3 regions of the Rhodococcus sp. NPDC055024 genome follow, and region 3 is predicted to be linked to each of the others. Evidence: riboswitches for the same ligand, from Rfam matches in the RefSeq annotation. Region 3 holds a riboswitch; each other region holds the start of a gene.
What was found. Region 3 has a riboswitch for cobalamin ahead of ACWF6P_RS14535 (ABC transporter substrate-binding protein). Riboswitches for the same ligand answer to the same signal wherever they lie in the genome.
Positions count from the first base shown of each region.

Region 1 (2,851 bases), 130 kb from region 3:
ACCGGTCCGCGCGGCCACCTCGTAGGCCAGCAGACCGCCGATGCTGGCTCCCAGCAGTACCAGCGGCCGATCATCGGCTGCCTTCTCTGCTCGGACGAGATCGCAGAGAAGATCGACCCACTGCTCGTACCGGACGCCGGCGGGGTCGGCTGCAACGGTGTCGCCGTACAGCGGAAGGTCGGGGAAGAGGACTTCGGCGCCGAGTTTCACGCCGATCCCGGCAAACGGCCACAACGCGCCCGAGTACCCGCCGGCGCCGTGGATGCCGAGAACACGAACCGGCGCGTGCGGCACCACCGCCCGTGCGACGTGGACGGTATTGCCGTTCCACTCCCACCACGTCGGGGTCGGCGCCGGCATGTGGTCGGCGTACCGGGCGGGCATAAACTTCGAATAATCGGCGCTGGTCACCTACACAATTCTCGATACCGGCATCGCGGCTGACAACTCGCATCGGAGGACCGTGTCGACTCTGCGGAAAAGGCCCTCCCAGCAGCGCTCCAGGGCTACGTACGACGCGATCCTGGAGGCAGCTACTCGCGTTTTCGCTTCGGAGGGCATGGCGGCGACCACCAACCGGATTGCTGACGAGGCAGGCGTGTCGGTGGGCTCGCTCTACCAGTATTTCGGAAACAAGTACGAGATCCTCTCCGAGTTGGCGAACCGTCACGTGAGTGCCGCGCGGGAAAGTTTTGCGGTCTGCCTTTCCGACATCGTCGAGCGCGAACTCTCCCTCGACGACGCCGTCAGGATGTTGGTGGAGTGCGCGGTCGCGGTGAACAGTAAACCGCGACAGTTCTTTCACCTGCTCTACGATCAGGTTCCGCGTACGCCTGAGCTCATCGAACAGGTCGAAGGAATGAATCGGCAACTGGTACTAGGGTTTTCGGAGGTGTTGGAAAGCCGTGGATTCAGTGCGCAGGACGCGTTGTTGACCTCGCGGCTGACCGTGACTGCCGTGGACAGTCAGGTGCATCGGGTTGTGCTGGAATCGGATTCACCCGAAGAACTTCGGGTGCGCACGGAAGCCGTCGTGCGGCATGCGAGATCGATGATCGCGTCGGAATCCTGATCCAGTGTCGAGAATGGTGACCGCCGTCCGTTATGGTTCTGACGTCATCATCGAGGTAATGGGAAGTCGGTGCAATTCCGGCGCGGTCCCGCCACTGTGAGGTCGTCCACGCGTCGACCGTAGCCAGACACCACCCTCGTTGACGTTGTGTCATGCCACGAGGATGGATCGGTCACACCATGAATGCTGTTGGCGGAGCTCTGTCTCCACCTACCCACCTGCCTTCGCCGAAGGCTGGTGCACCGCGAGGACGACTCAGTCCGGGTATCGTGCTGCCCGCTCTGCTGGTCGTCACCTTGCTCTCGGCTGTGTGCGCATTGGCCTTCGGATCCGAGATGCTCCCCGTGTCCACCGTGGTGGACGTGGTGCACTCGCGCTTCGGAGGCCCGGCCGTCACACGCTCGGATCTTGCGATCGTGTGGGGGATCAGGGCACCTCGGGTGCTGCTCGGTCTGGCTGTCGGCGCTGGTCTTGCCGTTGCCGGCGCGGTGGTGCAAACCCTCGTCCGCAATGCTCTTGCCGATCCCCACCTGCTCGGAGTGTCGTCCGGCGCGAGTGTCGGTGCTACCGCCGTCATCACCACCGGACTGTTCGCCGGCGCCGGAGTATGGGCACTCAGCCTCGGTGCGATGATCGGAGCTCTGGGAGCTGCGATCCTCGTCTTCACCATCGCGACGCTGCAAGGCGGCATAACTCCGCTGCGATTGGTTCTGACCGGCACTGTTACCGCATCTGCGTTGTCGGCCATCGCGAGCTTTCTGGTGCTGCGCACCAACGACTCCCAGGCTGCGCAGTCCGTATTATTCTGGCTCCTGGGAAGTTTGGCCGGTGCCTCCTGGGACAAGTTGTGGGCGCCGGCCATCGTGGTGGTCCTGTTGACGGCAGCGGTGTTCGCGCTGCACGGTTGGTTGGACGCACTGGCGGCCGGGCCGGACGTCGCGGCTTCCCTCGGTATTCCCATCCGAACCCTGCGAAACGTGTTGTTCGGAGTGCTGGCAGCGTTGGTCGGCACGATGGTTGCAGTGTCCGGTGCGATCGCCTTCGTAGGCTTGGTCATACCGCACGTGACACGCATGATCGTCGGAGCCAGACATCGAGTGGTGTTGCCGGCGGCGGCGCTGATCGGGGCGTCGTTCCTGGTGTGGGTCGACGTCGTGGCGCGGACGTCGTTGCGGCCGACCGAGATCCCGCTGAGCGTGGTGACCGGAGTGATCGGTGCCCCGCTGTTTCTTCTGCTTCTCGGCCGTCGGCGCTACCGATTCGGTGGTAGTTCGTGAGCACCCGTGCACTGCCGCTGACTGCGTCCGGAGTAGTTGTCCGCATCGACCGTCGAACCATCGTCAAGGGCGTCGACATCGTGGCTGACGCCGGCGCAGTGGTGGGTGTGGTCGGTCCGAACGGCTCGGGCAAGTCGACCTTCTTGCGTGCTCTCGCCGGTCTCGGACCGATCGCCGGCGGTGACGTTCGCGTCGGCGGCGAGTCCGTGCACGCGATGTCGGCGCGTTCGCGGGCCAAAGCGATTTCTTTTGTGGCGCAGGAAGAGCAAAGTCCCGCCGACCTGTTGGTTCACGAATACGTGACTTTGGGGCGCACCCCACACGCAAAGCCCTGGAGCGTCGGCGGAAAGCACGAGAATGCCGTCGTCGATCGTGCTCTGGGCGAGGTCGGAATGATCGAGCACCGGTTCTCTTCGATGGACACGCTTTCCGGCGGTGAGCGTCGGCGGGTGTTTCTCGCCCGAGGTCTCGCGCAGGACGCCGGCGTACTCATCCTCGACGA
Region 1 covers NZ_JBSGVT010000006.1:131,842-134,692, reverse strand. The annotation lists gene ACWF6P_RS15130 (alpha/beta hydrolase) at 1-411, opposite strand, end outside; gene ACWF6P_RS15125 (TetR/AcrR family transcriptional regulator) at 560-1,072, shown strand; cobalamin riboswitch at 1,089-1,224, shown strand; gene ACWF6P_RS15120 (FecCD family ABC transporter permease) at 1,342-2,349, shown strand; gene ACWF6P_RS15115 (ABC transporter ATP-binding protein) at 2,346-2,851, shown strand, end outside.
Region 1: another riboswitch for cobalamin. It lies ahead of ACWF6P_RS15120 (FecCD family ABC transporter permease); the one in region 3 lies ahead of ACWF6P_RS14535 (ABC transporter substrate-binding protein).

Region 2 (2,851 bases), on a different contig from region 3:
GACCGAGCCGGCGATTCTCGTTCACGAGAGCGAGACGACTCTCGCATTTCTCGACGCCCGACCGGTGAGTCGCGGACACACTCTGGTGGTCCCCAAGCGTCATGCGGAAAACCTCGATGCTCTCGAAAGCCATGAGGGCGCAGAGATGTTCCGCGTCGGGACGCTCATCGCCGGTGCTCTGCGGCGCTGCGACATCGCCGCAGACGGCGTCAACTTCCTGGTCAATGACGGTCGCGCCGCGGGCCAGACCGTGTTCCACTCGCACCTGCACGTGGTCCCCCGCCATCGCGGCGACAAGGCGAAGTTCGCTGCCGGACTTCTGGCCAGACGAGCCGTCGAACTGGAGCAGGTGGGCTCGTCGATCCGCAGTCAGCTCACTGTCTGAAGGAAGTCCGTCACGACGTCGCGGTAACGCTGCGGTTGATCGTCGTGGACCAGGTGACCGGCGTCCGCAATGCATACGTACCGGGCTTGCGGCCGCTCGGCCATCTCTCGCATCTGCCCCTCGGGGGTGATGGTGAATTCCCCCTCGATGAGCAAAGTCGGCGCCTCGATCGCCTTCCACTGATCCCAGAAGTGCCGCGTGCCCCACTCCTCCGAGATGTCGCGGAAGGTCGAGACGTCACCGTGCAGGTACCACCCGTCGTCGCGGCGGTCGAAGGAATCGAGAAAGTACTGGCCGGCGACGGGGCCGAAGAATTCCTTCATCGCGTCCTCGGAAGCAAACGGTTGCGGCCACGCCGAAATCATCTGCGCCCAATCCGCTGCGGTGCGTCCGCGAAAGTCCGGGGCCATGTCTTCGAGGACCAGGGCACACACCTTCTCTGGATGCGCAGCGGCGAAGCACCACGCGTGCAGAGCGCCCATCGAATGACCGATCACGATCATCGGACCTTCGATGGAGGAAACGGCCGATGTCAGGTCCTCGACGAATGCCTCGGTAGTCAGTTCCGCCGGCGCCGGCCTGCCGTGACCGGCGGCGTCGAAGGTGTAGACGTGGCCGAACTCGCGGATCCACGGCACATGGCGACGCCACGTTCGGGAACTGCCCATGAGGCCGTGCAACAACAGAATCGGCTGTCCCGTTCCACCTTCGTCATGCAACACGAGTGTCACGGTACGCGGTGAAGGTACACGGGTAATGTCGCTTTCATGGCAGTCGTGAAGATCAATGCAATCGAGGTCCCCGAGGGCGCCGGCCCCGAACTGGAGAAGCGCTTCGCAGCACGCGCTCACGCAGTCGAGAACTCCCCGGGCTTCCTCGGATTCCAACTCCTCCGCCCCACCGCAGGTGAGAGCCGCTACTTCGTGGTGACTCAGTGGGAGTCCGAGCAGGCGTTCGCCGATTGGCGTGACGGCCCTGCCCGTGAAGCCCATTCCGGCGAGCGTGCGAAGCCCGTCGCTTCGGGTGCGTCGTTGCTCGAGTTCGAAGTTGTCTTGGACGTCGCCGCCAAGAGCTGATCTCGAACGATTGTGCCCGCCTTGCCGGGCACAATCGACGGTCATCTCGGCTTCACGCGTTGACACGGTGCGGGCAGTAGTGCAAAAGTTCGCATGTAAACGCGATGGTCCGACAGGAATCCGGTGAAAGCCCGGAGCGGTCGCGCCACTGTAATTCGAGGTGAAGTGCCTTTTTCGGTACGGCTCTCTCGACAGCCAGACACTTCGGCCATCGCATGGACCTAGGGGACGCGAAAATCCCAGGAGGCTTCGATGGCTCTCGCCTATTCTCCCGATACGTCGATCGATTCGACTCGTCTTGCTTTCCTCGCCGCTGCGGTAGTTCTGTTCGCGATGCTGGCTCTCTACCTGGTCGGATTCGACCAGGGCGCGATCTCTCGCACCGGCATGTACATGCATGAATTGATGCACGACGGACGCCACTTGATGGGCCTGCCGTGCCACTAGTCGACAGTTTCACGAAGCTTCTCATTCGTGGATTGTTGGCTGGTTTGATCGCGGGCATTCTTGCCGGCGGTGTTGCGTTCGTGCTGGGTGAACCCCACGTCAACGCTGCCATTGCGATCGAAGAAGCCAACAGTGCCGCTGGAGAACATGCCGGCGAAGCCGCTGGGCATTCACACGGTGACGAAGAAGAACCACTGGTGAGCCGCGACGGGCAGCGCGCTGGGCTGTTCCTGGCCACCGCGCTGGCCGGACTCGCGCTCGGCGCTATCTTCTCGGTCGTCGCCAACTACGCGCGACGACTCACCGGAATGTCCGGGCCGTTGTTGGCGATCACCATCGCCGTCGGCGGTTGGCTGGCCATCGAGGCGGTGCCGTTCTTCAAGTACCCGGCAAATCCGCCGGCCGTCGGAGATCCGGACACCATCAACCAGCGGACACTGCTGTGGCTGGCGGCCGTGATTCTCGGGCTGCTGTCCGTCACTGCGGCGGCAGCTGCAGCAAAGGCAGTTTCCGGGCACGAGTTCCTCAGTGTGCGCATCGCCGCTCCGGTGGCTGCGTTCCTGGTGATCGTCGCGATCGGTTACGTCTCGCTTCCCGGCATCAACGAGGTGGGCGAGGACTTCCCGGCAACTCTGCTGTGGGAGTTCCGACTTTCCTCGCTTGCTACGCAGGCGACACTGTGGCTCGTACTCGGATTGGCATTTGCCTTCCTCACCGAGCGCGCGACCAAGAATGCCGACGTGGCAAAGAAGTACGCCCTTCGCTGAACCTGCTGTGCGCCTTTATTAACCGCGGGCGGTTAACAAAGGCGCACAGCAGTAGTTTTCAGCTCAGATGATGCACTTCCTGCAGCCCGTACACCGGCGTCGGAATGCCCTCGTAGCGTGCCTTCAACTGCAGCGCGAGGTACAGCGAGTAATGCCGCGACTGATGCAGATTGCCG
Region 2 covers NZ_JBSGVT010000009.1:184,182-187,032, reverse strand. The annotation lists gene ACWF6P_RS20040 (HIT family protein) at 1-385, shown strand, start outside; gene ACWF6P_RS20035 (alpha/beta fold hydrolase) at 370-1,107, opposite strand; gene mhuD (mycobilin-forming heme oxygenase MhuD) at 1,153-1,461, shown strand; cobalamin riboswitch at 1,550-1,688, shown strand; gene ACWF6P_RS20025 (CbtB domain-containing protein) at 1,714-1,908, shown strand; gene ACWF6P_RS20020 (CbtA family protein) at 1,899-2,675, shown strand; gene ACWF6P_RS20015 (NAD(P)-binding domain-containing protein) at 2,734-2,851, opposite strand, start outside.
Region 2: another riboswitch for cobalamin. It lies ahead of ACWF6P_RS20025 (CbtB domain-containing protein); the one in region 3 lies ahead of ACWF6P_RS14535 (ABC transporter substrate-binding protein).

Region 3 (2,851 bases):
GAAATCTCAGCGAGGCAATGCCCGCCGAAGTGGCGAATGTCAGACGGATCCGGCCGGTGCGGCCAAGGCTCTTTCGATCCAGACGAGACCAGAGGGGCGGCGGTCGATCGCCTTACGCCCCCGTCGGAATGTTGCTACGCCGAATCGGGCCGTGCGCAGTGCACGGCCGGAAGCGAGAGAAGAGCGGCGTATGGACATCACAAGCACGGTAGCAGCGCGAGCACAGGTCGCTCAAACGCGTTGTTCGCGGAGCGTGTCATTTCAGGTAAGCAGATGTCGCTTTCGGACAACTTCAATTACTTAGGCAGCACTAACCTGATGGCACCTCGACAATCCGATCCAGGAGCGCAACCGATGACACATGCAGACGCCACGAGTACAACAACTTCCCCGACGACCGTCCTACGCACCGCCGACCACAATCGCGGACTCAACGACGTTCTCGCGATCGTCGAGGCAATGGAGCGACCGAGCGACCGTCTGCTGCGGATCACTGCTCGCTTGAGCGAGTCGACCGACGATCCGACCTGGTCACGCCCGAATGTAACCGTACGGATGAATCTCGGGCCGGCCTTCGACGACGCTTCGCGCGTGCACACGGTGCGTTCCTACGATTCAGCGAGCGGATCGATCGTCATCGACGTGGTCCTGCACGGACAGACCAGTCCGATGATGAGATGGGCGGCGGCGTTGACCGTCGGCGACACCTTCGGCCTCACCGGTCCGCGGCCACACTTCTTGATCCCTGATGTTCCCGGTCGACGTATCGCACTCTTTCTGGACGGCACCGCAATACCTGCGTTGCACTCGATCATCGAGCAGTTGCCTACCGACGTCGCCGGAATCGGCTGGGTCACAACAGATGACGAGGTCGCCTTCGCCGAACTACCCACCCTCCCCGGCCTGGAACTTCACCGCGTCAGGGTCGATCTCGCCGAGCCCGACGGCCCACTGACGACGCGGGCGCGCGAGCTCACCGATCCCGAGAGCTACGTCGTATGGGGCGCCGGTGAACGCAGTGAGATGCGCGCAATACGGAAGCACTTTCGCTCGACCGTCGGACTCGACAAGGACGACGTTGCGATATTCGGGTACTGGAAGCAGGGCATCAGCAACACCGAGATCGACCTCCGTCGACGCGAGAACTACGAGCGCATCCTCGCCGACGGCGGATCCCTGACCGACATCGACGACCTGGCCATCGAGATCTGATTGCCTCACACTGGCCGACCTGACCGGCAGTGCACTGCGGTGATAAGTTCCTCTGTGCCAGCAGACCTCCACACAGGGGGTCAGGGAATCCGGTGTGAATCCGGAACTGACGCGCAGCGGTGAGGGTGACCGCCCGGGCTTACGCCACTGGATGAGAATCTGGGAAGGCGCTCGGGTGGGGCGATCTCGAGTCCGAATACCGGCTGGCAGCAGGGGTCAACAGGCGCCTGTTCACACGGTAACGGGCTCCGCGTACGAGCCCCTGCGAGAACGAGATTCCATGCGTCTGTCCAGACTTCGCCTACCCGCCGCTGCCGTTGCAGCCCTATTGGGCGCATCGTTGGTCGCCTGTTCCTCCGACGACAGTGCTGTCGAACAATCAAACACTGCCGAACAATCCAGCGCCTCAGTCCAGAATTGTGGCCGAGACGTCACGGTGGAGCGACCGATCGAACGGGCGATCGCGGTAAATCAACCGGCGGCCGAAATGCTGTTCGCGCTGGGAGTGCAGGACCGGATGGCCGGCTACGCCATGAGCGATGACGACGTCCTCCCCGAACTGCGCGAGGCGCGTGGTCAGGTGAAGGCCTTCGACACCGAGTTCCCGTCATTCGAGAGTGTCCTCGAACGCGAACCCGACATGGTCTACACGACCTTCAACTACACGTTCACCTCGGAAGGCATCGCCGACCGGACCAAGTTCACCGACCTCGGTGTCGCGACATATCAGTCTCCCAGCGAGTGCACCGGTCAGGATGCCGAGCAGAGCAAGGCCCTCACGCTCGACGACTTGTACGACGAAATCGACGACGTGGCAACACTGTTCGATGTCAAGGACAAAGGTGTCGAGCTCACCGAGAGTTTGAAGGATCGCGCGGCCACCGCCACGGCGGCACTGGGAGCCGAAAACGTAACGCTGGCGTGGTGGTACGCAGCCACGAAGACTCCGTACTTCGCCGGGTGCTGCGGTGCACCGGGAATCATGACCGACGCGGTGGGTGCGAAGAACGCCTTCGACGACAACAAGCAGTACTGGCCCGAAATCGGTTGGGAGAGTGTGCTCGATCGAGACCCGACCGTGCTGGTGCTCGCAGATCTCGACCGCGGTGGAGACGGCGACAGTGCCGCAGACAAGATCGCGTTCCTCGAATCGGACCCGGTCGCCAGCAAGCTCACCGCAGTGAAGAACAAGCGTTACATCATCCTCGAAGGCACGACGATGGATCCCTCGATCCGCAATGTCGGTGGCATCGAACAGCTCTCCGACGGGCTGCGCCAGTTGGGTGTGGTCTAGATGTCCGCGGAGATCAGAGAACTGGTGTGTCAGTGGGACGACCAGCAAGCGGCATACATCGCGGATCGCGAGAAGCGCTTCGACGTGATTCTCGACGTTCTCGAATTGCAGCACGCGCACACCCCGTTCACGGTCGTCGACCTGGCCTGCGGGCCGGGTTCACTGAGCGCCCGGATTCTCGAGAGGTTCGAGCACGCGAGCGTTGTGGGGATCGATTACGACCCGATGCTGCTGGAGCTCGCCCGCCAGTCGTCGACTCGTTTCGGTGACCGACTGCAGCTGATCGACGCAGACCTCGCGGGAGCCGATTGGCCGACTACGGTCACTGCGCCGGTTCAGGCGATT
Region 3 covers NZ_JBSGVT010000006.1:6,615-9,465, forward strand. The annotation lists gene ACWF6P_RS14525 (hypothetical protein) at 40-198, opposite strand; gene ACWF6P_RS14530 (siderophore-interacting protein) at 355-1,212, shown strand; cobalamin riboswitch at 1,254-1,434, shown strand; gene ACWF6P_RS14535 (ABC transporter substrate-binding protein) at 1,493-2,506, shown strand; gene ACWF6P_RS14540 (class I SAM-dependent methyltransferase) at 2,507-2,851, shown strand, end outside.